DNA from 3 places in the Paenibacillus sp. BK720 genome. Region 3 is predicted to be linked to each of the others. Evidence: riboswitches for the same ligand, from Rfam matches in the RefSeq annotation. Region 3 holds a riboswitch; each other region holds the start of a gene.
The links. Region 3 has a riboswitch for cyclic di-AMP ahead of FHT67_RS23080 (hypothetical protein). Riboswitches for the same ligand answer to the same signal wherever they lie in the genome.

Region 1 (10,448 bases), on a different contig from region 3:
GGTCAAAGGTGCGGGATGTAAAACTGGAACCAAATGAACGAATTGATGATTTGATGACGGAGACGGGCCTCCGTATCATCCAAAGCCGGGAAGTATTCAGCTTCTCTCTGGATGCGGTGCTGCTATCGAAGTTCGCAACGATTCCAAAGAGAGGACGGATTCTTGATCTATGCACAGGAAACGGGGTAATCCCGATGCTGCTGACGACAAGGACCGATGCGAAGATCGACGCGGTTGAGATCCAACCAAGATTGGCCGATATGGCAAGGCGCAGCGTGACAATGAATAATCTGTCTGAGCAGGTTTCCATCATAGAGGCGGATCTGAAAATATACATGAAAGAAGCGGGCAATGGTATTTATGACGCCGTAACGGTCAATCCTCCATACATGGCGGTAAAAGCGGGCGACTCGAACGAGAATGATCATTACGCCATCGCGCGCCATGAAATTCATTGCACGTTAGATGATGTCGTTCATGCCTGTGCAAGGCTTGTCCGTTCGGGAGGAAAGGTGGCTATGGTTCATCGTCCTTCGCGGTTTATCGATATTATGGAGACGATGCGGAAATACCGGCTTGAGCCAAAGCGCGTGCAATTCATCCATCCGAATGCGCAAGGAGAGGCCAATATGGTATTAATAGAAGCGATACGCGACGGCAAGCCGGAGCTTAGGCTGCTGCCGCCGGTCTTCGTATACGAATAAGCCATTTACGGATAGGAGGGAGCAAGGATATGATACAAATTCAAAAAAGCTTTAAAGATCAAGCGGATAGCGATTACGGTATCTTATATTTGGTCGGCACTCCAATCGGCAATCTGGAGGATATGACCTACCGGGCAATCCGGACGTTAAAGGAAGTGCAGCTTATCGCGGCTGAGGATACAAGACAGACCCGAAAGCTTCTGACTCATTTCGAAATCTCTACGAGATTGGTTAGCTACCATGAGCATAATAAGCAGGCTAGCGGAAGCGAGCTCATCCGTTTATTAATAGAAGGGCAGTCTATTGCGCTTGTCAGCGATGCAGGCTTGCCTGCCGTCAGCGATCCAGGGGCCGACCTTGTTAAGGATGCCGTAGAAGCGGGTATTAAGGTAGTGCCGATACCGGGAGCAAATGCGGCTTTATCGGCTCTGATCATATCGGGTCTTCCGACCGATCGGTTCATGTTCACGGGATTCCCTCCGCGAGATAAAAAGCCGCTTGCCGAATGGCTGGCCCGTCTTGCCCGCCAAGAAGGGACGCTTATGACGTATGAATCTCCCCATCGCCTGAAGAAGACGCTGGAAGCCATGCTGGAGCACTGGGGCGACCGGAGGATTGCAATGGTTAGAGAGCTTACGAAGCGCCATGAAGAAGCCGCACGCGGCAGCATATCCGAATGTCTAGCTTTTCTTGAAGAGAACCCTCCCCTGGGCGAATACTGCCTCATAATTGAGGGGGCAGCTGCAGGAGCGGGAGACGCGTCAGATAACGGAGAGAATTGGTGGACGCTGCTTGAGCTTGAAGAGCATGTGGCCCACTACGAGAACGAAGGAATCGACCGCAAGGAGGCTATTAAAAAAACGGCTCAGGACAGAGGCCTGCCGAAGAGGGAAGTGTATAACGCAGTCAATCGATAGATTACTGCGTTATTTGGGCAAAAAAAGACCTTCCTGGCCGGGTTCTAGCACAGGAAGGCATCAAGGAGTATAAAAAGGTTAGAATTAACAAGTTGGTGTATTTCTATTATAACCTATATTTCTTATTTTGTCACAGGAGAAGGCATTTCAGATAAACAAATATGGCAAACAATTTTGCCTTTGAAGTAAGATACGTTTTCTGCATTGCCGCAGAAGATACATGCAGGCTCGTATTTCTTAAGCATGATACGCTCGCCGTCTACATAGATCTCCAGAGCATCTTTCTCGCCAATACCAAGCGTACGACGCAATTCGATTGGAATAACAACACGACCCAATTCGTCGACTTTACGTACAATACCAGTAGATTTCATCATGATTTTGTTTCTCCTCTCAGGAAATAACATTTCGTCACTATTCGACATAGTTTTTCTTTTTATGGCTACTATAATACCAACGATTCCCATAATAGTCAACCGAGAATGTCTCTGATAGACCTTATCAGACCTATATTTATGGGAATTTGACTCTATAGCAAGGTCATATTAATCTTACTATAGAATACAACAGCTTCGACAATTTGGAAACTATATTACGACACTATTCGACATTCTATCAGAGTTTTGTGTCGAAACCATGAACAAAGGAGTTGAAAGGGCGAATGAATCAGCAGCTGACCGAAGAGAAGGTTTTTAAGGATCCGGTACACAAATATATTTACGTGCAGGATCAGACGGTGTGGGATTTGATCAATACGAAGGAGTTTCAGAGGCTTAGACGAATTCGCCAGCTTGGAACCTCTTATTTGACGTTTCATGGCGCAGAACACAGCCGATTCTCCCACTCCCTTGGGGTTTATGAAATAACGAGGAAAATCATCTCGCAATTCGAGCGTAACGAATATCCGGGCTGGCCGATGGAGGAAAGACTTCTGGCGCTCTGCGCAGCGCTCCTGCACGACGTTGGCCACGGGCCTTTTTCCCATTCGCTGGAGCAGGTATTTGACACCCATCATGAGCAGTGGACCTGTGCAATCCTGCTGGAGGATACGGAAGTGAACCGCGTGCTGCGCCGCGTCTCGGAGGATTTCCCGGAGAAGGTAGCCTCGGTAATCAGCAAAACGTACCCAAACCCCATTGTAGTAAGCCTGATCTCCAGCCAGATGGATGCGGACCGAATGGATTATCTGCTTCGGGACGCTTATTTTACGGGGGTCAACTACGGTAACTTCGACCTGGAGCGAATTTTGCGCGTCCTTCGTCCTGTTCAGGGCAAGATTGTCGTGAAAGAGAGCGGGATGCACGCCATTGAGCATTATTTGATGTCCCGTTACCAGATGTATTGGCAAATTTATTTCCATCCGGTTACCCGAAGCTCGGAGATTATCCTAAGACAGATTACGCGCCGCGCCAAGGAGCTGTACGACAATGGTTACGCATTCTCCTGGATGCCGGGACCAATCAATAAGCTGCTGGACGGCAGCATTACGGTAACGGATTACTTGAAGCTGGACGAGGCCTACATGCAGACCATCTTCTCGTTATGGACCGAAGAGGAGGATGCTCTGCTGGCGGGATTATGCGACCGTTTCCTTAATCGCCAGTTATACAAATACATTACGCTGGATGATCCGGGGGACTCTTTATTGGAACAAGCAGCCCGGGAGTTCATCGCAATCGGCCTTAATCCGGACTACCATATGGAAATCGATTTTCCTTTTGACCAGCCCTACGACATTTATCGCCCGGATGCGAAAAAAGGCGGGAAAGAGGAAAAAGCGCCGATTCTGCTGCTGAGCGACGAGAACAGCTTAAGCGAAATATCGGTAAAATCCGACATTGTCCGTTCCATCAGCGGCCTGCATCAAGGCCAGTATCATATCTATTATCCGATTGAACCGCTTCTTGCCGCAGCTGACCGGCTAAGCCCGGGCGTTCGGCAATTGTTTAAAATTTAACTCTTTATATAGAAGGAGCTTGCAGCTAAGATGATATCTTTATTCGACACGCATACCCACCTGGACTCCCCGCAATTCGACAGCGACCGTGAAGAAGTTATCGAAAGAGCGCGCGCTTCCGGTGTCGATTTAATGATCAATATCGGCTTCAACCGGGAGACAATTCCAACGACGATGGAGCTCGCGGAAAAATACGATTTTATTTACGCAGCGGTAGGCTGGCATCCGGTAGACAGCGTTTTTATGGAGCCGGGGGACCTGGAGTGGATTGAGCAGCTTTGTTCCCATCCGAAGGTTGTAGCCATAGGAGAAATCGGTCTTGATTACCACTGGGATACCTCTCCGAAGGAGGTGCAGCACCGGGTATTTCGGGAGCAAATCCGCCTTGCCCGGAAGCTGGGTAAGCCGATTGTCATTCATAACCGGGATGCGCATGAGGACATTGTCCGTATTCTGAGGGAAGAGAAGGCGTCTGAAGTCGGAGGAGTCATGCACTGCTATTCGGGCAGCTGGGAAACGGCCAAAATGTGCCTCGATATGAACTTTTATATATCGTTTGGCGGACCGGTCACGTTCAAGAATGCAAGGGTGCCAAAAGAGGTGCTTGCGAAGGTTCCGCTTGATCGTCTTCTCATCGAAACGGACTCCCCGTATCTGTCTCCTCATCCATTTAGAGGGAAGAGAAACGAGAGCTCTTATGTGTCTTTAGTCGCAGAGGCCGCAGCGGACATAACAGGAAAATCCAAGGAGGAAATCGCTGTTATTACAAGCGCAAACGGTAAAAAATGTTTTGGTATTGTTTAAAAACGGTCTAAAACCGCTGAAATAAAGACTATTGCGGCGATAAAACTCTTTTTACTTGTTGGAATCGCCCCTATTTGCCTTCAGAATCCTAAAATTTCGTTAAAATCGTCTTTTAACGCATCTTTACAATTCTGTGGTCAGGAATGTATGATTTTTCTCAGAGCTTTAACTTTTGTATTGGATTTCCAGTTTGCGCTTAATCTCCGAAAGCCGGAGAGCGGGGGAACCAACGCCAGCGGATGCATCGTTAAGACGTCATGAAGCATCTGCCGCGTATGAATTCTTCAGGGGTGAATTTTGCGGCGATTGCCATGAGCATTCGTTCCGTGGATAGGGCAGCTCTCTCGTCCGAACCCGTCAGCTAACCTCGTAAGCGATTATAGAGAGCGATCAACCTCGTGTATTCACCTTTTCCTGAATGTTTGATTACCCAGGAAGCCACGATCAGATCCTCTGTCGAAGGCTTCTTTTTATTTTCGATTTCGCTATTCGGAAATAGTCTTTACAGGGTAAATCTTGGAGGTGGGAGGCCGTAACACTGGAGCGTGCTTGTCACGCCAATATACTCAATAGTCGCGTCAATAGTATCATGCGTAACAGATTGGCGGCGGGGCTATGAAGGAGGACCGATAGAAGTGGGCATGATCCAGGCTAAGGAGACCCATGGGAAGCGATCATCCAGCATGACTTTCGCAATGCGATGGAAGCATGAAAATTTGCGTTTAATTGTTCTGAGTGCAATTATCTCAATCGCTATGACTTTCATGTTTTTGGTGTTGTTGTACGGATCGGCTGATAAGAGCGTATCCGTAGTGGTGAATGGACAAGAAACTGTCGTAAAGACAAAACAATGGGTCCTGCAACGCCTACTGGATGAACAAGCTATAACGGTTGGACCTTATGACGAGGTATCACACCCTCTGAATGCGTCCATCAAAGACGGAGACCGCATCGAAATCAAGTACGCGGTTCCGGTTACCGTAAAAGCAGATGGCAAAACATCGACGGTGTACACGACAGAGAAAACAGTACAGGCGGCGATCGGGAAATTAAATATTCCTGTCCGCGATCAAGATAAAGTTATCCCGTCTCTCGATACTCAGATTTCGAAGGCAATGACGGTTACCGTTACCCGCGTCGATACGAAAGTAGCAGAGACCGAACGGACTTTGCCGTTCTCGATCGTGAAGAAACAAGATCCAACCCTTGAGCAAGGGAAGGAGAAGCTGGTGCAAACCGGTAAAAACGGCGTCGTAATCGAGCGCGTGGAGAAGAAGTACGAGAACGGAGTTCTTGTCTCCTCCAAGCTGGTCGACAAGGTCGTTCAGAAGCATACGGTCAGTCAGGTCGTAGCGGTAGGCTCGAAGAAGGACGTACATACGCTCTCGGCCGCGAGCACAGCCTCGTATACAAAGAGCGGCGTAACGTTTAAGCCGAAGAAGATTCTCAAGAATGTAACCTTAACCGCCTATTCGGCAGGTGTAGCTTCCACGGGCAAGGATGAGAGTCATCCGGGCTACGGCATTACGGCTTCCGGCGCAAAGGTGAAGGAAGGCCGTACCATTGCGGTGGATCCCGATGTTATTCCAATCGGCTGGTGGGTGTACATCGAAGGAATTGGCTTCCGCAGAGCGGAAGACACGGGCAGTGCCATCAATGGCAACAAGATCGACGTTTACTTTGACAGCACAAGCTATGCCAATAAGTTCGGCCGGAAAAAAGGATATACCGTATACGTGCTTGGTCCGACCAAGCCATCCGCAAGCTAATGGCTTACCGCTATCGTATTTCATTGTTAAATATGCCATTATAAGAAGAGGCGCTGCCTCTTCTTTTTGTGTGCATGGAGATGCTAAGCAGGCTGCATATTATTGACGGTGAAAGAAGAGCGGAAGTTGCTGCTTTTTAGAAAGGAATGTTCGCTTGTGATTAAGGAAATTATTGTGGTGGAAGGCAAAGACGATACGGTTGCCGTGAAGAGAGCCGTTGAAGCGGATACGATCGAAACCAACGGTTCTGCGGTCGGCGAGGAAGTGCTGCGCCGGATCGAGCTGGCGATGGAACGCAGAGGCGTTATAATATTTACGGATCCTGATCATGCGGGCGAGAGAATACGCAAAATTGTGGCGCGGCGGGTGCCGGGCTGCAAGCATGCTTTTCTGCCGCAGGAGAAGGCGATGTACAAAGGCGATATCGGAATTGAGAACGCAAGCCCCGAGGCGATTCGCCAGGCGCTCTCCGAGCTTCGGACGGAAATGGCGGCCGGAGAAGGGAATATTACCTGGGAGGACTTGATGGAAGCGGGTCTTATCGTTCATCCGGACGCGGCAAACCGCCGGCTTCAAATGGGCAAGCTGCTGGGGATCGGGTATGCGAACGGCAAGCAGTTTTTCAAAAGGTGTACAAGCTTCCGTATTTCCCGCGAAGAATTCGCGGAGGCTCTGCGCACGATGGAACAGGGATAGGAGATAGGAGTGAACGGCATGAGCGGAAACGATATAAAGGCGATTGAAGTGGCAACGCCGAAGCGCACGAAGGAAATTATCGCGAAGTATGGCTTTCAGTTTAAGAAAAGCTTGGGCCAGAACTTCCTGATTGATCAAAATATTTTGCACAAGATCGTAAGCGCGGCCGGACTCGACAAGACGAAGGGCGCGCTTGAGATCGGTCCGGGCATCGGGGCGCTTACGCAGCATTTGGCTGCCGCCGCGGGCACGGTAACGGCTATCGAGATCGATAACCGGCTTATTCCGATTCTAGGCGACATTCTGGCGGGCGAGGAGCACGTGAAGGTCGTGCACGGCGACGTGCTTAAGCTGGATCTGAAAAAGCTGTTCGAGGAGCGTTTCGCGGATGTGAGCGGCGTAAGCGTAGTGGCGAACCTGCCGTATTACGTGACGACTCCGATCCTGATGAAGCTGCTGGAAGAGCGTCTGCCGCTCGAAAACATCGTCGTCATGATCCAGAAGGAAGTCGCGGAGCGGATGGCGGCAAAGCCGGGCGGCAAGGAGTATGGCAGCCTGAGCGTAGCCGTGCAGTATTATTGCGAGCCGCAGCTTGTCTGCATCGTGCCGCATACGGTGTTCATCCCGCAGCCGAATGTCGACTCGGCTGTCATCAAGCTGGCGGTGCGCGAGAAGCCGCCGGTAGAGGTTGAGGACGAGGCGCATTTCTTCCGCATCGTTCAGGCGAGCTTCGCCCAGCGCCGCAAGACGCTGGCGAACAATCTGACGGCGTTCGTGGGCAAGGAACGCCGCGAGGAAATGACGCAGCTGCTTGTCAGCTGCGAGATAGACCCTGGCCGTCGAGGGGAGACCTTGTCCCTCGACGAGTTCGCCCGCATCAGCCGCGCCTTTCTGGCGGCGGGCTGGCGGGGTTAGCTCGGCCTGCTGCGGCGGCCGAGCCTGGTTTGAGCCGGCGGCGAGCGGTTAGCGCCGCCGACTTTGTTGTAGGCGCGCCCGCCGCCGGAGTGGCGGGCGGAGAGGGCCACGGCACGGCTGCGAAGCGCCGTGCGGTCCTCGGCGCTTACAGCGGCTTTCCAGGCCCGAGCAACCCTCTAATCGGTTCAGACCACCCGAAAAGCATTCCGTCGTCTACCTGATGCCTTGTAACACGGGATTTTCCTTTTACTGTCCATTAAAACCGCTAAACGCACTAAACGCACCCTCTAACGCACCTTGTACATGATTCACTCCACCATTACCCGGGCAATACATATATAGTCATTCTCCGCATGCAACTCTGTCTTAGGCAGGCGCAACTACGCTATTACGCTGCTTGGAGCAGCCATGGGTCACGCTTATAAGCACACGAGCCCGCCAGCTCAGCGGGCGTAGTCATGCGGTCAGGCAACGCCGCTGCCCGCCCGCCATAACGCCGCGCCTGGCGCAGTAGCGCGGCAGCCTCGGCCTCCCACAAGGAATGTGGGGAGGCAATTGGGAGGCGCAGGCTACCCGCAAGAGGGTAAGGGGTAACTCCGATAAGGAGCGGAGCGTCCGCCTTTGCCGATACATTGCCACCCATGTGGCATAAGTTCAAAGCAATGTACAGGCAACAGCGGCCGTTGGGAGTTACCCCGTCCCTCAAATGCGGCAGCCGGAGCCACCCGTGGCCTTTCCCCAACCATTCGTCCACACCCATCCGCACAATTTTCTCCGCACATTCCGCCCCCTCCACCCATACGATAGACGAAGAGGTGATTTACCCATGAAGCAAGGGGACCTGGTCGTCCGCAATTCCTATGGCGGTGACGTGCTGTTCCGAGTTGAAGAGATGCGATCCGATCAAGCGCTGTTGAAAGGCACGGATTACCGTTTGCTTGCGGATGCGCCAATTCCCGACTTGTCGGTCGTCCGCGATCCGGAATCGACAAGCGCGCGGCAGCAAGTGAAAATTAAAGTAAACGACTCTCTTAGACGGATGCGGCAGGAGAAGGCGCATCTTACCGTTTTATCCAGCCACGATCGGGCTACTTTGCAGCAGCAAAGTCAGTCTTATTTTGAATTGCCGGGCAAGGTGCTTCATCTGGACGGAGACGGCAATTACTTGCGCAAAAGCATGCAGCTGTACCAAACGATGAAGGTACCCGCGCATGGCGTGCATGCTCACGAATCGCAAATGGCCCAGTTGCTTTACCGTTTGCTGCCGCAGGTAAAGCCGGATATTGTCGTGATTACCGGTCATGACGGAGTCCTCAAGAACCGCGAGGGTGAAGATCTGTACAGCTTGAGCAGCTACAAGAATTCGCAGCATTTCGTAAATGCTGTGCGCGTTGCGCGTCAATACGAAAAGAATATGGATGGGCTTGTTGTGGTGGCCGGCGCATGCCAATCGCATTTCGAAGCGCTGCTGCAATCGGGTTCGAACTTCGCTAGCTCCCCGGGAAGAATATTGATCCATGCGCTGGATCCTGTTTATATTGCAATTAAAGCAAGCTATACCTCCGTCAGGGAATCCATCAACCTCTCGGACGTGATTCACGGGACCATCAGCGGGATTGACGGGGTAGGGGGAATTGAGACGATGGGACGGCACAGGATGGGACTGCCGAAGCCCAAAAAAGTGACTCACTCCACGGCGAGTATGAAGATAACGTCTTAATATGTACATTTTTTACGTGAATATGCATCAAATTCGATAAAATGGGCGAAAAAACCGTTGACAAGAAAATAACAACGCTGATATAATATTTTGCTTCATTTGACAAACCTCCTCTTTCTGGTTATAATGGACAAGGAAAGAGGTGGTAGTGGACAATGGCAAAAAACGCGCTATTGGAAATTAAACGCAATTTGGAAGCCCACGTAGGCTCCAAAATCCGTCTTCGAGCTAACGGTGGCCGGCGAAAGACCATCGAACGCACCGGCACGTTAGAAGAAATCTACCCTTCTGTTTTCATTGTCAAACTGGACCAGGAGTCTCACGCGTTTAAGCGCGTTTCCTACAGTTATGCGGATATACTGACAGAGTCTGTTGAAGTGACCGTATGCAATGATGAAGGTCAAGTCCGAATCACCCATATTCAACAATAGATGCATGCAGCAGCTTAAACGCGAATCAACCGGATTCGCGTTTTTTTTCGCCATTTTTCATATCGAGGGCTTTCAAACGATCTTTCTGAATAAGCGACTGCCGGCGCGGCACATACTATACCGCAATCACATACCTTTCTAAGGACAGGAGGTGCACGGAACATGGGCCGCAGAAGAAGTGTCATGTCCGAGCAACTGAAATACGAACTGGCGAAGGACCTGGGTTTCATCAACAAGGTAGAAACAGAAGGCTGGGGCGGTATTAGCACCAAGGACGCCGGGAATATGGTGAAACGGGCCATCCAGTTGGCGGAGCAAGCCGCAGCCAGAAATCATGGACAGCAATAAACAGGAAATTTAGACGTTAGAAAGCTAAGAGAGCAAGGCGGTTAAAGCCGGCATTGACCTCTTAGCTTTTCTTGTGCCCGTTTGTTATAATGTTGCTTAGCTAACAACGAACGGGAGAGCTTGCCATGAAAATTTACGAAAAGGCTCCGGCAAAAATCAACCTGCTGCTCGATGTCCTGCGAAAGCG
Region 2 (10,448 bases), on a different contig from region 3:
TTACCTCGAGCAATATGGAAGCACTCATTCTCGAATGCAATCTGATCAAGCAATATCATCCAAGGTATAACGTCCTTCTGAAGGACGACAAAACTTTTCCATATATTAAAATCACGAATGAAAAACATCCGCGTCTAGAGGTTACGCGGCGCGTCGTCAAGGACAAAGGCAAATATTTCGGGCCTTATCCGAATGCCTACGCGGCTCAGCAGACCAAGAAGCTGCTGGACCGGCTTTATCCGCTGCGCAAATGCGGGACGCTGCCCGATAAAGTCTGCTTGTATTATCATATCGGCCAATGTATTGCTCCTTGCGAATACGAGGTGGAGCAGGGCCAGTACGACGCAATGATCCAGGAGATCACCAAATTTCTTAACGGCGGCCATGATGCGGTAAAAGCGGAAATTCAGCGTAAGATGGAGGCGGCGGCCGAAGAGCTAAATTTCGAACGTGCCAAGGAATATCGCGATCAGATCATCAGCATCGACGCTGTTATCGAGAAGCAGAAGATTACGATGAACGATGCCCTTGATCGCGATATCTTTGGTTACGCGGTAGAGAAGGGCTGGATGTGCGTACAGATTCTGTACATGCGCCAAGGGAAAATGATTGAACGGCGCGGCACAACGTTTCCTTATTATGGGGATGAGTACGATGATTTTATGACGTTCGTGACCCAATATTACAGCGATAATCCGGCATTGCCGAAGCAGATCTTGCTTCCGCTCCCGGCAGAAGAGGAAGAAGGGGCGGCGGAATCGTCCACGGCCGCGGATGAGTTTGCTGCTATGCTGCATAACTGGCTGAAGGTGAAGGTGCTGATGCCGCAGCGCGGACGGAAAAGCGAAGCCGTATCCATGGCGATCGATAACGCCAAGATTGCGCTTGCCGATAAATTCCGCCTGATCGAGCGGGATGAAGAGAGAAGCATCCGCGCTTCGGAAGGATTAGCCGAATGGCTGGGACTCCCGGAGGTCCGGCGTATCGAGGCTTTTGATAACTCGAATATTCAAGGTACCAATCCGGTCTCGGCAATGGTTGTTTTTACGGATGGCAAGCCCGACAGGAAGGAATACCGCAAGTACAAGGTCAAGACCGTTGTTGGAGCCGATGATTACGAGACCATGCGCGAGGTTGTGCGGCGCCGTTATGAAAGAATGCTGAAGGAGCGGCAGACCCCTCCGGATCTCATCGTAGTCGACGGGGGCAAGGGGCAAATTTCCGCAGCACTTGATATTCTCCAAAACGAGCTTGGATTGTATATTCCGGTTTGCGGACTCGTAAAGGATGCGAAGCATAAGACGGCCCAATTGATGACCGGCGACCCGCCGGAAGTGGTGCCGCTGCCGCGCGACAGCCAGGAATTTTATTTGCTGCAGCGGATTCAGGATGAAGTCCACCGGTTTGCGATCTCCTTCCACCGCGAACAGCGCGGCAAGTCAATGATCGCTTCCCAGCTGGATGCGATTCCGGGGATCGGGGAGAAGCGCCGCAAGCTGCTGCTCAAGCATTTTGGCTCGATCAAGAAGATTAAGGAAGCTTCCATCGAAGAATTTAAGCCTCTTTCGATTGGCGAGAAGCTGGCTTCGCAAATTTTAGCTGCTTTAAACGAAGAGGTAAAAGAAAAAGAAACGGAATGAATTTTTCATCCCGTTTCTTTTTTTCATTCTTTAATTGCCTTTGCTTTTATCTTTGCCTTTGCTTTTATCTTTGCCCTTGCCTTTTTTGCCCGATTTGTTCTCTGCTCCGGCTTCGGTTGCCGCGCCTGCGCTGCGTCCGCCGCCAGGACTTTGGTTGCCGCCGGTGCGGTTGCCGCCGCCAGGGCTTTGGTTGCCGCCGGTGCGGTTGCCGCCGCCAGGGCTTTGATTGCCGCCGGTGCGGTTGCCGCCGCCAGGGCTTTGATTGCCGCCGGTACGATTGCCGCCGCCAGGGCTTTGATTGCCGCCAGTGCGGTTGCCGCCGCCAGGGCTTTGGTTGCCGCCGGTGCGGTTGCCGCCGCCAGGGCTTTGATTGCCGCCGGTGCGGTTGCCGCCGCCAGGGCTTTGGTTGCCGCCGGTGCGGTTGCCAAGGCTCTTGTTAGCTGCATCGGGGTTTTGTTTTTGATGCTTCTCGTTATTATTGTTTTTGTTTTTGTTTGGCAAATCTATCACTCCTCTTAAACGTAGTACTAGATTATATGAAGGATGATAGATTTGCGTCTGTACGAAAGTGGATATAAATGCGAAATGGTTCCTTGTCCGGTGCTTTTAAAGAGCGATGCTCGTAATTTTGTTCAGCGGGACATAAACGAGGTAAGTGGTTTTGTAGTTGAAGGCAGAGAATGTAGCATGCCCGTTCTTAAAGCCAGCCCATTTCGCTTTATCCAGATCCTTTCCGTTATCCAGCGTAACGCGGTGAATAACTTGTCCGAGCGACAGCTTGCTAAGGATGCCATAAGCATATTCAGCATAACTTTTTCCGTTTGATTTTTCTTCCTTTTTATACGGAATTACTGAATTGTCGCTGCAGCCCGAAGATTTGTGCTCGCATTTGCAGCCATTTGATTTGTGTGAATAGCCGTACGATTTTTTGCTTGAAGACTTGTGTTCATGGCAATCGTTTTTCTTGCCGCCCGATGTGTTCTTTTTCCCGGACGATTTGTGACGGCCGCTTGACTTTTTGCCCGACGACTGTTTCTCATAGCATTTACTGCCTGAGCTCTGTTTGCGGTCATAACCGCTGATTCTTGCAATCAATCCTATCACACTCCATATATTGGTATAATAGATTATATTAAGGTGGACAGGATTCCTCTTGGACAAAATGACCGTTTCTATTAAATGGGCTCTTTGCGGTACCGGTAAAACGCAAAAAAGGAATGTATCTTTAACAGATACATCCCTTTTATAAAGAGAAATCGTTCAGACCCGTATAAAACGCCGGCCATGCCAGTACTTGATAACCCACGCGACGATAACAGGGAGAACAGCGTAGATAAGGGCAGCGGTAATATTGACGCCTCCTCCAACGCCGACCAGCTCGAAGCCCATGATAAGGCTGTCCAGTATGGCGTGGGTGAACACGGCGGTTATAAAGCCGTAGCGGAGAAAGATAAGACAAAATACCGTTCCCAGAATAACCAGCTCTACGATACGCGTATAGAACGGGAAGATCGGATAGCCGACATGCCCCAGCGCCCACATGACCGTGGGAATAAGAGTGGCGATAAACGTATTTTTAAACCATTTCTTGAATAGAGCAATGCCGAACAACCGGAATATCGCTTCTTCGGAGATGGCCGCGCACCAGGCCATCATTGGCATCAGCCACAGCATATCCGTATTGTACGCAGATTGCGTAGCATCGCTGGTTGCCCAAGAACCGGCAAGAAACTTCATGGCGACCATAATAATCGCTTGCGCGCCGAGAATAATAGCCGCAAAGAGATAGGAGAGGCCAACGCTGCGCCATACATGCTCGCCATAGCCGCGTTCGCGGAATCCCGGCCATAACGGCCGTTTCTGCGAGCGCCACATCCCGTCGCCGGCGACAAGGGCGAAGTAAACGGCGAGGCCAACCGGAATCAGCAGTACGACGGTAATCATGACGGTAGCCTTCATCTCGGCATCCGACCGGCTCTGCTCGCCCAAGGTTGCCAAAATGCCGTCGAGTACATTCAGATTGTTATAAATGTAGAAGAAGATAAACACAAGGCTGATAAATACCCCGCGTTTAAAAGTCGTGTGTCCTCTGTACAGAATCGCGTATATAAGCGACAAGACAAGGGAGATAAAGCACATGTACGCCAGGCTGACCACAGACAGCGCGCTGCCCGTCTTTTTCTGGCCTTCCACATAAGCGACGTAATCAGCCGGAGCCTGGAATGCGGGCTTGTACCTGGTGATCACAGGTTTATCGTCGATAAGACCAACGCCGATAATCAGTTCGAGAGAAGCGTCTCCAAGCGTATAACCGGTTGGGTGAAGAACCGCGTCACCTTGGTCATTTCTATACAAGCTGTCCAATTCTTCAGGCCGGAATCCTTTTGTTTCGGCAAAAGCCTTCGCTGACGTTTGAACCAACTGGACATTCCCGGCAGATTGACCGCCAAGCCAATGCCAGCCCGTGATGCCGCCGTTTGTCATATGGACGTAGACGTAAGCCTTGGTGCCGTCCTCCAGCTCCAGATTGACCTGGAACGTATCGGTCGGGAACTTGGCTTCGTATTGATCCTCGAACTTGCCAAGCAGATCTTCCTTGGAGAAATACCCGTTTGCCAGACTGTCGGTCTGATAAATCGCATGGGCGGCTACGGCCGTTTTGCCGAACTGTTCCTGGACGAACGTTTTCGCGGTGGACTCGGCTTCGCTTTTTGCGATAACCTTAGGTGTAGAGCTTGAGAACAGCTGGTCCCCGGCTGCAGGGCCGAATTGGGTAAAGATAAAAATAATTGCGCCTGCAACAGCAGCCCACAAGAACCTTTTCCAATCATGAGGAGCGATGGAAGGGATCATACAAAACCTCCATTTCGAATTCAGACGATGCTTCGCTACAGTTACCATACCATTATTAACCTGATTTATCCAATGCGGGCGAAAGCGGAGGATGCAAACGGAAAGCGGTGAAATAAGGACTTGCAGCCAGCAAGTGACCATTTGCTTTATAGCATTGCCTATATTTGAACGAATTCCGCCTAATTATCGCTTAGGCTCATTTTGATCGTTTCCGTCCTTAAGGCGTATAATCGTTAACGTCATATAAATCGAATCGTATCAGCCGAATTTCGTTATTGAAAACGGGGGAACCAAACCGCTGTCCGGAGCCATCCGCCAGCATGGGGTGAATTTCGAGCATTCCGCTTGAATAGGGCTGCCTTTCCAGGCCCGAATCCGTCAGCTAACCTCGCAGGCTGTGTGGAACAGGACTCATCCGGCATGGGAGTTCCCGTGCTTTTTTTTATGCCCAAATGTTGAAAGGTCCATTAAAAGGAGAAAACAATGACCAAATACCTCAATATCTTGAAGTGGTCTCCGCCAAGGATTCTTGTCTTTGGGTTTGCGATGATCATTATCATTGGAGCGATACTGTTGTCGATGCCCTTTGCCTCCAATGACGGATCGCGCCTGCCCTTTATCGATGCGCTGTTTACAGCGACATCGGCGACCTGCGTCACCGGCCTTGTTGTTGTCGATACGGGTACATACTTCTCTACCGCCGGCAAGATCGTCATCCTTTCGCTGATTCAAATCGGCGGGTTAGGCTTTATGACCATGGCCACGCTGATTGCGCTGGTGCTGCGCAAGCGAATTTCGCTTAAGGAACGGCTCATTCTGCAGGAAGCGATGAACCAGACGAGCATGGAGGGCATCGTTCGTTTAATCCGCAGGGTTATCTTTTACTCCTTGACGATTGAGCTGGTTGGCGCGGTGCTGTTCGCCGTCCGGTTTGCATTTGATATGCCGCTCGGCCGAGCGGTTTGGTACGGGGTTTTTCATTCGATCTCCTTCTTTAACAATGCGGGCTTCGATATCTTCGGCCATTTCCGCAGCTTAACGATGTATGTGGGCGATCCGCTCGTTAATATCGTGTCGATGCTGCTTATTATTTTTGGCGGATTAGGCTTTGTGGTCATGGCGGATTTGCTGGAGTTCCGGAAAAACAAACGGCTTTCGCTGCATAGCAAGGTTGTTCTATCGGCAACCGGCATTCTGATTGCCGTCGGTGCCCTTGTTATCTTTGTTTTCGAGTTTTCGAACAGCATGACGCTGGGATCCCTCAATTGGGGCGATAAAATACTGGCTTCCTTTTTCCAGTCCGTTACGCCAAGGACGGCAGGGGCCAATACGCTGGATTATACCCAGCTCCGGCAGGCTACCGTATTTTTCACCGTTATTCTGATGTTTATCGGCGCATCTCCGGGCTCCACGGGCGGGGGAATCAAAACGACGACCTTTACGACTATGGTTGGGGCGGTTATCGCAATGATCCGCGGGCGGGAGGATATCGTTCTCTTCCATTACAGGCTTGGGAAAGACCGGATCTTTAAGGCGCTTACGATTACGATGCTGTCGCTGACGCTGGTCATATTGGTCACGATGCTGCTGTCCACAACGGAAGACCAGCAGTTTCTGAAAATTTTGTTCGAAACAACGTCGGCGTTCGGTACCGTTGGCCTCACGACGGGCATTACGCCCGAGCTGACGTTTTTCGGCAAGATTGTCATTGCATTAACGATGTTCGCCGGCCGGCTTGGTCCTCTGACGCTTGCTTACGCGCTTGGACCAAAAACAGAGAAAGAGCTGTACCGGTATCCGGAAGGCAAAATTACGATTGGATAGGGGAATAGGGAGCAGGAATGAAGAACAATCAATTTGTGATCGTAGGCTTGGGACGGTTTGGCTCGAGTCTCGGAAGAGAGCTCATTAAGCTGGGCTACGAGGTGCTTGGAATCGACCGGGACGAGGAAGCCGTTCAGGAGATGAGCAATGTGCTGACCTATACGGTATCGGCCGATTGCACGGACGAAGAGACGCTGCGATCGCTAGGCGTTCGTAATTTTGACTGCGGAGTGGTGGCGATTGGCGATGACATCCAGGCCAGCATACTGACGACTATATTATTGAAGGACCTGGGCGTGAAGCGGGTTGTGGCCAAAGCCATGAGCGAGCTGCATGGACGGGTGCTGGAGAAAATCGGCGTCGACCGCGTTATCTATCCGGAACGGGATATGGGCATCCGGGTTGCCCATCAGCTTGTCTCCCCGAATCTGCTTGATTATATCGAGCTGTCGAAGGAGTATACCATTGCGGAGCTTTCGGTGCCGAAATGCCTGAACGGCAAGTCGCTTCAAGATATGAACCTGCGTGCCCGGTTCGGATGCAGCATCGTAGCCATTAACAAGCCTTCCGGTATTATTATTGCTCCTACGGCTATGGATGTTGTGACGGAAAAGGACGTTATGGTCGTGATCGGAACAAACGACCAGATTGAACAGTTTGAAGAAACCATAATCAGGTGATGATAAGGACAGTGGGCGCGGTTAGCGTTCTCTGTCCTTTTTTTGCTCGCTGGCTGGCAGAGGTGGTGGGGAATGGAAGGGGCGGGATGGCTCCGCGGGACGGGGTATCTCTTCCGGCCGCTGTTGTCATTCCTTTGCTCTGAACAGGTTTACATAGATGCAGCAAAGGAAGTGACAAAGGCGAACGCTTCGCTCCTCCAGAGATACCCCTTTCCCGCCTCGCGCCGCACCCATCCATTCCCCCTCGCGAGGGAATGAAAAAGGACAGTGAAGCGCTAAAAAGCGCAAGCCACTGTCCTCCCTTGCGGGAGAGAGAAGAGAGAAAGGCAAAAGAGAAAGACAAGTGCGAAAAGATTAAAAGCGCCCCTCTTTACTGACCGAGCTCCGAGATCCATCTGCGGACCGCCGGATGAAGATCGGAAGGGTCGTTGTGGATGAGACAAGTCGTTCTCTTGGTTTCTTCAAGCTCGCGGATGGGGACAACGACAAGTTCGTTGTCGGCTAATAACTGCTTGCGCATATAGGAATGCGGGAGCAAGGTTGCCGCGCGGCACGTATGAAGCAGACGGACGATAGCCTCGAAGGAATCGATTTCCATCCTGACATCCGGCTGAAGATGGTATTTGGCGAAAACCTCGTCGGTCAGCCTGCGATACCAGGTTCCTTTGGAGAACAAGATCATCGGCAGCCCGTTTAAATCTTCTATTGAAAGAGGCTCTTCATGCGTAACGGCAACGCTGGTCGGTATGACGAGCAGCAGATGATCGTCGAACAGCGGCACGCAATGAAGCTGGGAGTCCTCGATCATGGAGGCGACGATGGCGATATCCGCTTTGTTGTCCCGGACAAGAGTGACAATCTCGTGGGTTTTCCCGGTTACGGCCTTGATGTCGAATTCCGGATGACTGGCGTTTAGCGTCTTGATGAAATCGGGTAAGGTTGTTTGCAGCGTCGTTAAGCTGGCCCCAATCGTAATGGAGGTACGTCCCGCCGCGGTGTATTCGGCGACGGAATCCATATAACGGCGGTGCAGCTTGCGGAGGTTTACGGCATATTCGTAAGTCAATTGGCCGACGCGGGTCAGTTCAAGCCTTTTGCCTACGCGCTCGAACAGCTTGGCGCCAATCTCTTCTTCAAGCTTGGCCAGTTTGCGGGATAAAGCCGGCTGGGACAAATTAAGCAGCGCAGCTGCCTTGTTCATGCTGGAATGCTCTACAATAGATGCAAACATATGAAATTCTTCGATCATTTTGGTCTCCCCGATCGCTTATGTGAATTGGTTATAATAAATTATAATAAATATGCAATTCCATTATAAGCTCAAAAGGAGTAGGATTAAAAGGGTGGCATACACGGAACGTTCACAATTTTCATAGCCCTCGCAATGCAATGTGAAGCCTAAGCTCCGAAGTCCTAATATTTTGCGGGGTTCAATAAAAGTCGAGAAATGAAACTTTCGCAAATGGTGTCGACTTTTGTTGACGGACTTAATAGCCGGGGGTACAATGTAGAATGGTTTGTCAACAGTAAAAATGTCATGGAGCGACCACAGTCTGGAAAGGAGAAGTATCAATGAAAGGAAATTCGTACTACTGGCGCAAGCTTCACTCTCTGCTTGGGGTGATTCCGCTGGGTGGATTTATCATCGTGCATGCCCTGGCCAATTTTCAGGCGTATGAGCGCGGGCCGGAAGGCTTTACCAGAGCGGTTCATTTTATTAACGGCCTGCCTGTCGTAACGCTGCTCGAGATCTTCGGCATCTATCTGCCGATTTTGTTCCACGGTGTTTACGGTTTGTATATGGCTTATCAGTCGAACCTCAACTCGGGACGTTTCAAATATGAACGTAACTGGGCGTTTACGTTGCAGCGTATAACGGGGGTAATCACGTTTATCTTTGTTATCTGGCACGTGTTCGAGACTCGCGTGCAGGTAGCGCTTGGCAATGTAACGCATGAAGAGCTTGGCTCGACCATGCATAATATTGCAACTAGCCCTGCTTTGTTCATTCTGTACCTCATCGGTATTCTGGCTGCGGTATTCCACTTCAGCAACGGCCTCTGGGCGTTCCTGATCAGCTGGGGTATTACGGTCTCCCCGAAAGCTCAACGGGTTTCGGCGAATATCTGCATGGTAATCTTTGTGCTTGTAGCTGCGCTGTTCATCCTGTCCCTCGTAGCATTTATGGGTGACGAATTCAAGGAAACGGCAAGTGCCGCATTGGCATTGACCAATATCGGTTAGTAGTATTTAGACAAGGAGCGAAACGTTATGGCTAAAAATAAAATTATCGTCGTTGGCGGCGGTCTTGCGGGCCTTATGGCAACCGTTAAAGCGGCGGAAGCGGGCGTGCATGTGGAACTGTTCTCCCTCGTGCCGGTGAAACGTTCCCATTCCGTTTGCGCGCAAGGCGGCATTAACGGCGCTGTAAATACAAAAGGTGAAGGCGACTCCCCTTGGGAGCATTTTGACGATACCGTTTACGGCGGCGACTTCCTCGCGAATCAGCCTCCGGTAAAAGCAATGTGCGAAGCCGCGCCTGGCATTATCCACTTAATGGACCGAATGGGCGTAATGTTCAGCCGTACGCCGGAGGGTCTGCTTGACTTCCGTCGTTTCGGCGGCACGCAATATCACCGTACGGCGTTCGCGGGCGCAACAACCGGCCAGCAGCTGCTGTACGCCCTGGACGAGCAAGTTCGCCGCTGGGAAGCAGCCGGTCTCGTAACGAAATACGAGCACTGGGAATTCCTTGGCGCCGTACTGGATGACGAAGGCATCTGCCGCGGTGTTTCGGCGCAAAGCCTGCGCACGATGGAAGTACATACTTTCGTCGGCGACGCCGTTATTCTCGCATCCGGCGGTCCTGGTATCATCTTCGGTAAAACAACGAACTCCGTTATCAATACGGGTACAGCTGCATCCGCTGTATATCAGCAAGGCGTTCATTACGCAAACGGCGAATTTATCCAAATCCATCCAACGGCTATCCCTGGCGACGACAAGCTGCGCCTGATGTCCGAATCCGCACGCGGCGAAGGCGGCCGGATCTGGACGTACAAAGACGGTAAGCCTTGGTACTTCCTTGAAGAGAAATATCCGGCGTACGGCAACCTTGTTCCGCGCGATATCGCAACACGCGAAATCTTCAGCGTCTGCGTTGACGAGAAGCTTGGCATCAACGGCGAGAACATGGTTTACCTTGACCTGTCGCATAAAGATCCGAAGGAGCTTGACGTTAAGCTCGGCGGCATCATCGAGATTTACGAGAAGTTCATGGGCGACGACCCGCGCAAAATCCCGATGAAAATCTTCCCTGCGGTTCACTACTCGATGGGCGGCATGTGGGTTGATTACAACCAAATGACGAACATTCCTGGTCTGTTCGCGGCGGGCGAATGCGAATACCAATACCACGGCGCGAACCGTCTTGGCGCGAACTCGCTCCTGT
Region 3 (10,448 bases):
AAGCTCCATGCCGGGATTATGAAGCGGAAAGACCGTATAAGCCGGCAGCTCGATTTCGCCGAACGCGTTATAAATCTGGCTCCAGAAGACCGTTCCCCATTGCTCGTTCAGGTTGTCGATGTTCCCATACTTGGCCTCCAGCCATTGCTGGAAGGCCGTCCGGCAATTATCGCAGTAGCAGCGAGTCGTATCCGTGCAGCCAAACTCGTTATCGATCTGCCAGGCTACTACGTTATCGCAAGCGCCGTATCTTGTCGCCAGCTGCGTAACGATTGACTGAATATAAACAGGGTAATGGGGATGGTTATAGCAATAATGCCTCCGGTGCCCGAAGCCCCTGGCAACTCCCTTGTTATCCCGCATGTAGAGGTCGGGATGGCGGTCCATGAGCCATTTGGGCGGCGTAGCCGTCGGGGTGCCCAGCACGACCCGAATGCCTTCGGAAGCCAGAATGGACAAGCTTTTGTCCAGCCATTCGAAGGTATATTCGCCGGGTCTCCTCTCAAGCTTCGACCAGGCAAACTCCCCGATCCGGACGATATTGATGCCGGCCTCCCGCATCAGCTTCGCATCCAGCGGCCAGCGTTCCTCCGGCCAATGCTCCGGATAATAACAAACGCCAAATTTCATAGCTTGCAACCTCTCCGTTCTGCTAGCTTGCCTTTGCTTGCGGTCAGGCGCCTTAAGCCCCTGCCTGCTCCTATTATCTAACGGGACCGGCGGCGGCAAAACCGGGGAAGTGAGAGATGAACACCCGACAAATCAGTCTGATTTGGGCAAAAAAAAGCACCCGCCACTCGGCTGTGAACAGCCTGGTGGCGGGTGCTTGCATCCTTCTATCCCATATGAAGCCCTTCGAGAGCCGCTTCCGGCTTCTCGGCCTGCGTGTTCTCGCCGGAACTTTTCTTGCCTCTGCGGAGCAGAAGTCCTAACAGGGCACCCGCAATAGCAACAAACACCATAATGCCAAAGGTGTAGTCGAATGCATCGACCGCCAATGCGAGAAGCTGCTGCAGCTGCTCCGGACTCGCCTGCGCGGCGCCGCTTCCCGCGGTCTGATTCGCCAGCGCTTCGGGCGGCACGTTCGCTTCAACCATCAGCTTTGCAATCCTCTTCGTCAGAATCGTGACGAGCAGCGCTACCGCAAGCGAGCTGATTACCTGCTGCATGGCGCTCGTAAGCGAAGTAACCCGGCTGACCAGCTCCCGCGGCGTCTTGTTGATCAGATGGGAATTCAGCGGCATCATCATAAGCCCCATTCCCGAGCCGGCCATGATAAGCGGCAGCAGCAGATCCTCTCTTCCCGTATGAATATCGAGATTCGAGTATTGGAAGATGGCGCCCGAAACAAGGCTAAGCCCGATAACCACCAGCCAGCGGACCCCGATCCGGTCAAACAAATAACCGCCGATCGGCATCATGCAGGCCGATGCCAGCGCTTGCGGGAACAAGGTAAGGCCGGTGTCGAAGGCACCGTAGCCGCGGCCCTGCTGAAGAAACTGCGGCAGCAGGAAAATCGCTCCGAAAAGAGAGAACTGAACAATCCACTGCACCACAATGCCAAACGAGAAATCAACCGAGCGGAACACCCGAAGATCCAGCAGCGGATGCTTCGCGCGCAGCTCTACGATAATAAAGACGATTAGCGCGATGCCGCCAACGATAAGGCCGGAGAGCGTTTTGTCCGAAGTCCAGCTTTCGGCGCCTTGGTTAACGCCATAGGATAACGCCGCGAAAGCGAGCGGCCCCAGAATCATGCCGGGAATATCTAGTCCCGCAAGCTTCTTGGTCGCCAGCTTCGGCAGTTTCCATAAGCCAAACAATACGCTGATAATGCCCACGGGCAGATTGATCAGGAAGATCCAGCGCCAGGAGTGGTACTCGACGAGCCAGCCGGAGAGAATGGGGCCAATGGCAGGCGCAAGAAGAATCGGCACGCCCAGCATCCCCATGACCTGCCCCACCTTGCTCGGCGGACTCAGCCGGTAAACATACGCCATCGCGACCGGCAGCACGAATCCGCCGCCAAGCCCTTGAATAACGCGGAACGCAATGAGCGTTTGCGGGTCGTTCGGCAGCGCGCACAGGAGCGAGCCTAACGTAAAGAGGATGACCGAGGTCAGAAAAACCGTTTTGGCGCCGAACCGGTCGGACAGCCAGCCGGCAAGCGGAATGACAGCCGCTTGCGCCAGCATATAGCCCGTTACGGTCCATTGCAGAGTGGGAAGCTGCGTATGGAAATCCTCTACGAGCTTCGATAAAGCGACATTCATCGCCGTTGTATCGAGAATAACCATAAAGCAGCCGAGAATAATCGCGACAAGCGGGAGCAGGATGCTTTTCATGCTGAATTCCTGCTCCTGCGAATGATCGTTTAACCGTTGTTCCATCCGTATAACCTCCTACATGGAATACACCATTACGCCACAGGATGAGGGGACAACGGCTGCCAGTAATGGTTGTTTGCTACCCCATGTTACTGAGCAAACCAGCCTTTAGTCAAATAAATTTTTTACAAATAAAGTTAAAAACTTTTATGACGGATGCGCCTCTATTTCATCAGCCTCCGAATGATCGAAAGACCACCCTTCGCCGACGGATAACGGAAGGCGAAATCGAACCTGGTCGTTTGCTTCAGCACGCTTTTCATATGGGAGAAGGTCTTGAAGCTGTACTCGCCATGATAAGCACCGAGCCCGCTCTCGCCCACGCCGCCAAACGGCAAATACGGCGTTGCCAGATGCATGAGCGTATCGTTGATGCATCCGCCGCCAAACGGCACGGCTTCGGTCACCCGCTTCTGAATAGCCGCGTTCTCGCTGAACAGATAGAGGGCAAGCGGCTTCGGACGCGCATTGATTTGGTCAATTGCTTCTTGCAGTTCGTCATAGACAAGGACAGGCAGAATCGGGCCAAAAATCTCCTCCTGCATGACCGGCATATTCCAGTCCACGCGGGTTAATACGGTAGGCTCGATCCGGAGCGACATTTCGTCTGCCCCTCCGCCCATGACAGCCTCCCCTTCGCGAAGGAAGCCAGCGAGCCTTTGAAAATGGCGCTCCGATATAATTTTGCCGTAATCCTTATGATCAAGCGGACTCTGGCCATAGAACCTCGTTACCGTTTTGCGAAGATGCTGAAGGAATTCCTCCAGAACGCTATGGTGCACAAGCGCGTAATCAGGCGCGATGCAGGTCTGGCCGGCATTAATAAATTTGCCGAAGGCAAGGCGTCTCGCGGCCAGCTTGAGATTGGCGTCATGATGCACAATAGCCGGGCTTTTGCCCCCAAGCTCGAGCGTAACCGGCGTCAAATGCTTGGCCGCGGCGGCCATGACCTGCTTGCCGACGTTAACGCTGCCCGTAAAGAAAATTTTATCGAACGGCAGGTCAAGCAGCTCTTTGCTTACTTCGACCCCGCCTTCCATAACGGTTATGTAAGAAGGATCAAATGTATCCTGAACAAGCGAGGACATCACCTCCGACACCGCGGGCGACAGCTCCGACGGCTTCAGAATCGCCGTATTGCCCGCCGCTATAGCTCCCACAAGAGGCGCCATCGCGAGCTGGAACGGATAGTTCCACGGTGCGATAATAAGCGCGGTGCCAAGCGGCTCCGGCACGATGTACCCCTTGCTGCCCATGTGGGTAAGCGCCGTTTTGACCTTGGCGGGCTTCATCCACCGCTTCAGCCTCTTCTGCACGAAAGAGATTTCTTTGAGAACCAGTCCAATCTCCAGCATATAGGACTCCTGCTCGCTCCGGTTCAGGTCAAGCCGAAGCGCCTGCATAATCGCATCCTCGCGTTCCGTAATGGCTTGGCGCAGCTTGGCCAGCTGCGCCAGCCGGAATTCGAGACTCCGGGTTGCCCCCGTCCCGTAATAATGCCGCTGCTTCTCCAGCGATTGTTGAGCTGTATTCATGTTCATATTCATGCGATACCCCGCCTTTTCGATAGGAATCCAGACTTGAAAAACGAAATTCTATGCTATAGTTAGGAAAAAGGAGCGATGCCGATTGAATAAATTGCTGCCTGCCCTTATTCTGCTTACGGGCTTGCTTTACATTTTTATCATTCCCGCTGAACCGCATGCCGTCAAGCTAATTTTCAAAGCGATTCCGATGCTGCTGATTATCGGTTACGCTTACTTGCAGCCCGCGCGAAACGGTAAGCGGTTTCAACGGATCGTGCTAACCGGTCTTGTCTTCTGCGTGATTGGCGATGTTACCCTGGGTAACTTTATCGTAGGACTGTCCGCCTTTTTAATCGGCCATTTGTTTTATTTAAGCGGGTTTTTCGGACAATGGAGGTTTTCCTTCCGGCGGCTCGTCACGATTGTTCCGATCGGAGCATACGCCGTTTATATGGGGTATGAGCTTATGGATGCTCTCGCAAAGTCGGGAGACGACGGTCTCAAACTCCCCGTGCTTGTCTATGTAACCGCCATTTCGCTGATGGGCTGGTCGGCCATCATGTCCGGCAACGCATGGGCGGTTGCGGGCGCCTTGCTGTTTATGGCTTCCGACTCCATTCTCGCCTGGAATAAGTTCGTCTCGGATGTGGCAGGCTCGGATATCCTCATTATGACAACTTACTATGCCGCGCAGATTTGCATTGCGGCCTGCATCGGTTACCGAAGCCGCACCGCTCCCGCAAGATGAAATGGCTTCGCCGTCCTTAGGCGGAGGAGCGCGTTTCATTCCGGATTATAGACCCTTGGAATTGCAAAAAGCCATGATCCCGCGATCATGGCTTTTATTATGCCGTGCCGGTTGTTAGCCGGCTTTTTCCTTGTTCATCTGCTTGCTGCGCAGCTGGCCGCAAGCCGCGTCGATGTCGGCGCCATGCTCGAGGCGGACGCTGACGCTGACGTCTTGTTTTTTGAGCGTATCGTAGAAGCTCTTAATGGAATCGTTCTCGCTGCGCTGGTATTGGCTATGCTCGTCAACCGGATTGTAAGGAATCAGGTTCACGTTCACGAGGGAGCGGCGGCGGTCGCCCACCAGCTCGGCAAGCTCAAGCGCATGCTCCGGCCGGTCATTCACGCCCTTGAGCAGAATATACTCCAGCGTGATGCGGCGGTTCGTCCGCTCCAGATAATAATCGATCGCATCCATCAGCTTCTCGATCGGAATCGCACGGTTGATCTTCATAATCCGCGTCCGCAGTTCATTATTAGGCGCATGCAGCGATACGGCGAGATTCACCCCTTGATCCTTGTCGGCAAATTCTCTGATTTTATCCGCGAGGCCGCTTGTCGATACCGTAATATGGCGCGGTCCGATAGCCAGGCCTTTATGATCCTTCACCGTTGTAAGGAAGTCGTTCAAGTGAATAAAGTTATCGAATGGCTCGCCAATACCCATGACAACGATATGGCTGACCTTCTCGCCTTGACCCGCTTCATCAAGATGGAGCTGGATCTTCATGATCTGCTCGACAATCTCGCCGCTTGTCAGGTCCCTGCTCTTCTTCAAAAGGCCGCTCGCGCAGAAGCTGCAGCCGATGTTGCAGCCAACCTGCGTGGTTACGCAGACCGACAGGCCGAACTTATGGCGCATCATCACCGTCTCGATCAGGTTGCCGTCATCCAGCTTGAGCAGCAGCTTGACGGTGCCGTCCTTCGACACCTGCTTCGTATGCTCGACCAGCGTCTGTATCGCAAAGTTCTCCTCCAGAAGCTTCACGCAGTCCGGATGAACCTCGGCCATGTCCGTAAAGCTAGTAACCCGCTTCCGGTACAAGTATTCCCACACCTGAGTCGCACGGAACTTTTTATGCCCCCGCTCGCCCAGCCATGCCGTTAATTGATCTAAAGTAAATCCATATATGGATGGTGTACTCATCGTTATTCCTCTTTTCACAAACGCGGCGGAAACCGCATACTGCTCCTATTGTCCCAAAATTAGCTGACGAAAACAAGGGGCGAAAAAGTCCAATCCTTCCATTATACGCTCATTCCGCCCTCTTATCTCATTCTCTCGTCTAACTCGCGCACTTATTGTACCGCTCCAGTTTCCTGCGTGCACCGCCCGCTGTAAGACGGTTTTTCCGTGTTATTTAGTCTTTCCAGGCAATCCAATTAGGCTTGCCTAAACCTAAATTTCGCAACGAATTATAGCATTCGCGAGATTTAGAGTCCAAGAAGGAGCATAGTAGAGTTCCCTTTCAATGTAAACGTTCTAACCAAGCTCCTTGTCAGAATTAGACAATATGCCGCCCCCACGGTTCATTTACAACCTCGACCGGCAGGCGTAATATACGATTCAGCAATTGATTGAAGTAGCAATCGCTGAGTTTCCGTTAAGGGAAACGGGGGAACCAATCGATAAGCGGCATCGCAACGGTGTGAGAGCCGGAGCAGCTTGCTTATCCGGGGTGAATCCGGGAAAAGGCTGCGCGCGGCCGTACCCGGTAGGGCGACTCTCACCGTCCGAATCCGTCAGCTAACCTCGTAAGCGATGAAAATGCTGCTGCTTATGGCAGAGGCATTTTCCAGGTAGAGAGGATGATGTGATCTTGTGACCTTAAGGGGCCGCGGGGATCTTTCCTCTGCGGCTATTTCTGATGCCCATTTTTAATCAACTGTCTTTATCGCTTAATCCCCTACACGGGGGAACGGGGGAACCAATCGGACAGCCGGCTGCACGCAAGCCAGCTTGTCCACGGGGTGAATCGCCAACGCGGCTCTAATCGGGCTTGTTGGCGTAGGGCGACTCTTACGCCCGAATCCGTCAGCTAACTTCGTCAGCGTACCAAGAGAGGCAACGATGATCGTGAATATAGGCGCGGTTTATTTTGTGCTGCGCTTATAAGCCGCGTGAAGAGTCCCTCTTCCGCGGCTTTTTTGTTTGTCGTTGATTCCTCTAACGAAAAGAGGAGCGTAAACACATGGTCGACTATATACTCGTCTCCGCACCCAACGTGCAAGGCGAGGACTTTATTAAACAGCTGCTACGCCGGCACATTCCGTTTGCGGCCATCGTGAACAATAAGACCGAGTATGAGCGGATGCTGGAGCTTGGCGTGACCACGGTCATCGTCGTCAACACAACGGATGAAGCCACCTGGCGCGTACCGGAGCTGCCGGTCGGCCGGATCTTTTTATTCGAGAGAAGCCTGAACTTATGCTGCCGTTATATCCAGATCTGCCGCAGCTGGACGTCGAAATCGATCTGCGTCGTTACGGACAGTGCAAACCCGCGTCTGATCTACAAAGGAATGGGCGCGAATGATGTTATTCATTCAAGCCATGCGGATACGTCTTTTCTAATCATAAACGAACTCATGGCAAGCCAAGATAATCGGTAAAGGACATGCTAACCAGACAAGAATTGCCCCAAATGGCACCTGACGGCCATGCGGCAATTCTTTTAGGAGGAATATACGATGCAGGATATTTATATGGTGCTGCTGCTGGCAGCGATATTCGTACTCTTCGCCGGCTTTATGCAATGGTGCGACCGGGCTATTCAAGAGGAGGATAAGCGATGATTGTCACGTTAGTGCTTGCCCTGTTTCTCTTTCTCTACTTAGTTTATGCCTTGATCAACCCGGAGAAATTCTAAACCCTAATCGATCGCTGGGAGGCCGCAATGGCAATGGATATTTTACAGCTCATCATCGTGGTTGGCGTGCTTATTCTGCTCGTCAAACCGCTCGGAACCTACGTGTATCACGTGTATTCGGATCAACCGAACCGGATCGACCGCGTTTTTGGCGGCATCGAAAGGTTCATCTATAAGGTAATCGGCCTGAAGTCGCGTGAGGGCATGACTTGGAAAAAATACGCGCTGAGCTTCCTGCTCACGAATATCGTGCTTGTCGCGATCAGTTATTTGATTCTGCGCCTGCAGGGCAGCCTTCCGGGCAACCCGAACGGCATTGGCGCTATGGAAGAATCGCTTTCGTTCAATACCGTTGTCAGCTTTATTACAAATACGAACCTGCAGCACTACAGCGGCGAGACCGGTCTGTCCTATTTCTCGCAGATGGCCGTCATTATGATGATGATGTTCACATCGGCGGCTACCGGCTTCTCGGTTGCGATTGCTTTTATCCGCGGCTTAACGAGCAGGGGCAGCACAATCGGCAACTTCTTTACCGATTTCGTGAAATCCCATACGCGGATTTTCCTGCCGCTCGCAACGCTTATTACGCTGGTGCTTGTGGCGCTTCACGTGCCGCAGACGCTGCAGCCTAACGTTACGGCAACAACGCTGGAAGGAGCAGCGCAAAGCATCGCCATCGGGCCGGTTGCTTCGCTTGAATCGATTAAGCATTTGGGTACCAACGGCGGCGGCTTTATGGGCGCCAACTCGGCGCATCCATTCGAGAATCCAAGCCCGCTGACGAACGTGATCGAGATTTTGTCCATGTGGGCGCTGCCTGCATGCCTTCCTTATGTATACGGCAGGTTCGCGGGAAACCGCAAGCAAGGCTGGGTTGTGTTTGGCGCGATGATGTCGCTGTTCCTGGTATTCCTTGCAACGGTCTACACGGCTGAGCTGCATGGCAATCCGGCACTGAACAACCTTGGCGTAGACGCCTCGCAAGGCAGCATGGAGGGCAAGGAAGTCCGGTTCGGCATTGCCCAGTCCTCCCTGTTTACGGCGGTGACGACGGCAGCCACTACAGGTTCAGTTAACAACATGCATGATACGCTGACCCCGATCGGCGGTCTTGTCCCGCTGGCGGAGATGATGCTGAACGTCGTGTTCGGCGGCAAGGGCGTCGGGCTCGTCAATATGCTGATGTATGCCATTCTTGCCGTGTTTATCGCCGGTCTGATGGTTGGACGGACACCGGAGTTTCTCGGTCGGAAAATCGAACCCAAAGAAATGAAGCTGATCGCGATCGCGATTCTCGTTCATCCGTTTATCATTTTGGCGCCAACCGCCATTGCTTTCCTGACGGATCTTGGCCAGGGTGCCATTACGAATCCGGGCTTTCACGGCATCTCGCAGGTGCTCTATGAATACACCTCTTCGGCTTCGAATAATGGCTCCGGCTTTGAAGGCCTTGCCGACAATACGCCGTTCTGGAACATGACGACCGGTCTTGTCATGCTGCTTGGACGTTATATTTCGATGATTGCCATGCTTGCCGTAGCCGGATCCCTGGTCCGCAAAAAGCCCGTACCGGAGACGATTGGCACATTCCGGACAGACAACGTGCTGTTTGGCGGGATTCTAGTAGGAACCGTAGTGATTGTCGGCGCGCTTACGTTCCTGCCTGCCGTTGTACTTGGACCTATTGCAGAGCATTTAACGATTCGCTAACGGATAAGGATGAGGTGAATAACCGTGACCACACAACGCAAATCCATGCTGACCTCGGCGATTATAAGTCGCGCGGTAAAGGACAGCTTTCTGAAATTAAATCCGCTCACCATGATGAGAAATCCCGTCATGTTTGTCGTCGAGGTCGGTACGCTTGTCGTCCTGCTGATGACGATCTTCCCCGGCTACTTCGGAACGGAGGGTCGTATCGGATTCAATCTGACGGTCTTTCTGATCCTGCTGTTCACCGTTTTGTTCGCTAACTTTGCGGAAGCGCTGGCCGAAGGACGGGGCAAAGCCCAGGCGGATTCGCTCAAGAAGAGCAAAAAAGATATTACGGCAAACAAAGTGACGGGCCAGACGACTAAGCAGGTGTCGTCAACCGAGCTCCGTAAAGGCGATATCGTCGTCGTCTCCGAAGGAGAGATGATTCCCGGCGACGGCGAGATCATCGAAGGTCTTGCCTCTGTCGACGAGTCGGCGATTACGGGTGAATCGGCACCGGTGATCAAGGAAGCCGGCGGCGACTTCAGCTCGGTAACGGGCGGTACCCGCGTTGTCAGCGACCGGATCAAAGTCCGGATCATGAGCGATCCCGGCGAGTCGTTTATCGACCGCATGATCTCCCTTGTGGAAGGCGCGAAGCGGCAAAAGACGCCTAACGAGCTGGCGCTGAACACGCTGCTGACCAGCCTGACGCTGATCTTCCTGATCGTTGTGGTAACCCTGGCTCCAATCGCCAAATATGTTGGCGTTGTGCTTGATATTCCGGTGCTCATTGCCCTTCTTGTCTGTCTGATTCCTACGACTATCGGCGGTCTGCTGTCAGCCATCGGGATCGCCGGCATGGACCGCGTCACGCAGTTTAACGTGCTGGCCATGTCCGGCAAAGCGGTGGAAGCAGCCGGCGACATTAATACGATGATTCTGGATAAGACCGGCACGATTACGTACGGCAACCGAATGGCAAGCGACTTCCTGCCTGTCAAAGGCGTAAGCGTCCAGGAGCTTGGCGAATGGGCAGCCGTCAGCTCCGCCAAAGACGAAACGCCGGAGGGCCGTTCCGTCCTGGAGCTGATGAAGACCAAGCAGCTGAGTTATCCTTCCTCTCTTGCCGAGAACGCTGAAGTCATAGCGTTTACGGCCGAGACCCGGATGAGCGGTCTG

Region 1: another riboswitch for cyclic di-AMP. It lies ahead of FHT67_RS28020 (3D domain-containing protein); the one in region 3 lies ahead of FHT67_RS23080 (hypothetical protein).
Region 2: another riboswitch for cyclic di-AMP. It lies ahead of FHT67_RS17685 (TrkH family potassium uptake protein); the one in region 3 lies ahead of FHT67_RS23080 (hypothetical protein).

The regions. Positions count from the first base shown of each region.
Region 1 is NZ_JAASRQ010000010.1:59,890-70,337, reverse strand. Features, by position in the region: gene FHT67_RS28045 (tRNA1(Val) (adenine(37)-N6)-methyltransferase) at 54-704, shown strand; gene rsmI (16S rRNA (cytidine(1402)-2'-O)-methyltransferase) at 734-1,621, shown strand; gene FHT67_RS28035 (AbrB/MazE/SpoVT family DNA-binding domain-containing protein) at 1,744-1,998, opposite strand; gene FHT67_RS28030 (HD domain-containing protein) at 2,283-3,578, shown strand; gene FHT67_RS28025 (TatD family hydrolase) at 3,609-4,382, shown strand; cyclic di-AMP (ydaO/yuaA leader) riboswitch at 4,566-4,774, shown strand; gene FHT67_RS28020 (3D domain-containing protein) at 5,018-6,151, shown strand; gene rnmV (ribonuclease M5) at 6,308-6,847, shown strand; gene rsmA (16S rRNA (adenine(1518)-N(6)/adenine(1519)-N(6))-dimethyltransferase RsmA) at 6,866-7,762, shown strand; gene FHT67_RS28005 (hypothetical protein) at 7,792-7,983, shown strand; gene FHT67_RS28000 (hypothetical protein) at 8,151-8,516, opposite strand; gene yabG (sporulation peptidase YabG) at 8,589-9,482, shown strand; gene veg (biofilm formation stimulator Veg) at 9,638-9,913, shown strand; gene FHT67_RS27985 (small, acid-soluble spore protein, alpha/beta type) at 10,076-10,261, shown strand; gene ispE (4-(cytidine 5'-diphospho)-2-C-methyl-D-erythritol kinase) at 10,387-10,448, shown strand, end outside.
Region 2 is NZ_JAASRQ010000004.1:483,798-494,245, reverse strand. Features, by position in the region: gene uvrC (excinuclease ABC subunit UvrC) at 1-1,640, shown strand, start outside; gene FHT67_RS29720 (hypothetical protein) at 1,671-2,141, opposite strand; gene FHT67_RS17695 (hypothetical protein) at 2,247-2,735, opposite strand; gene FHT67_RS17690 (CPBP family intramembrane glutamic endopeptidase) at 2,901-4,493, opposite strand; cyclic di-AMP (ydaO/yuaA leader) riboswitch at 4,744-4,905, shown strand; gene FHT67_RS17685 (TrkH family potassium uptake protein) at 4,977-6,317, shown strand; gene FHT67_RS17680 (potassium channel family protein) at 6,335-6,997, shown strand; gene FHT67_RS17675 (LysR family transcriptional regulator) at 7,368-8,246, opposite strand; gene FHT67_RS17670 (succinate dehydrogenase cytochrome b558 subunit) at 8,570-9,241, shown strand; gene sdhA (succinate dehydrogenase flavoprotein subunit) at 9,269-10,448, shown strand, end outside.
Region 3 is NZ_JAASRQ010000006.1:286,897-297,344, forward strand. Features, by position in the region: gene FHT67_RS23055 (beta-galactosidase) at 1-630, opposite strand, end outside; gene FHT67_RS23060 (DHA2 family efflux MFS transporter permease subunit) at 837-2,390, opposite strand; gene FHT67_RS23065 (aldehyde dehydrogenase) at 2,552-3,928, opposite strand; gene FHT67_RS23070 (lysoplasmalogenase) at 4,017-4,661, shown strand; gene rlmN (dual-specificity RNA methyltransferase RlmN) at 4,776-5,846, opposite strand; cyclic di-AMP (ydaO/yuaA leader) riboswitch at 6,281-6,475, shown strand; cyclic di-AMP (ydaO/yuaA leader) riboswitch at 6,586-6,769, shown strand; gene FHT67_RS23080 (hypothetical protein) at 6,892-7,311, shown strand; gene kdpF (K(+)-transporting ATPase subunit F) at 7,491-7,568, shown strand; gene kdpA (potassium-transporting ATPase subunit KdpA) at 7,602-9,281, shown strand; gene kdpB (potassium-transporting ATPase subunit KdpB) at 9,327-10,448, shown strand, end outside.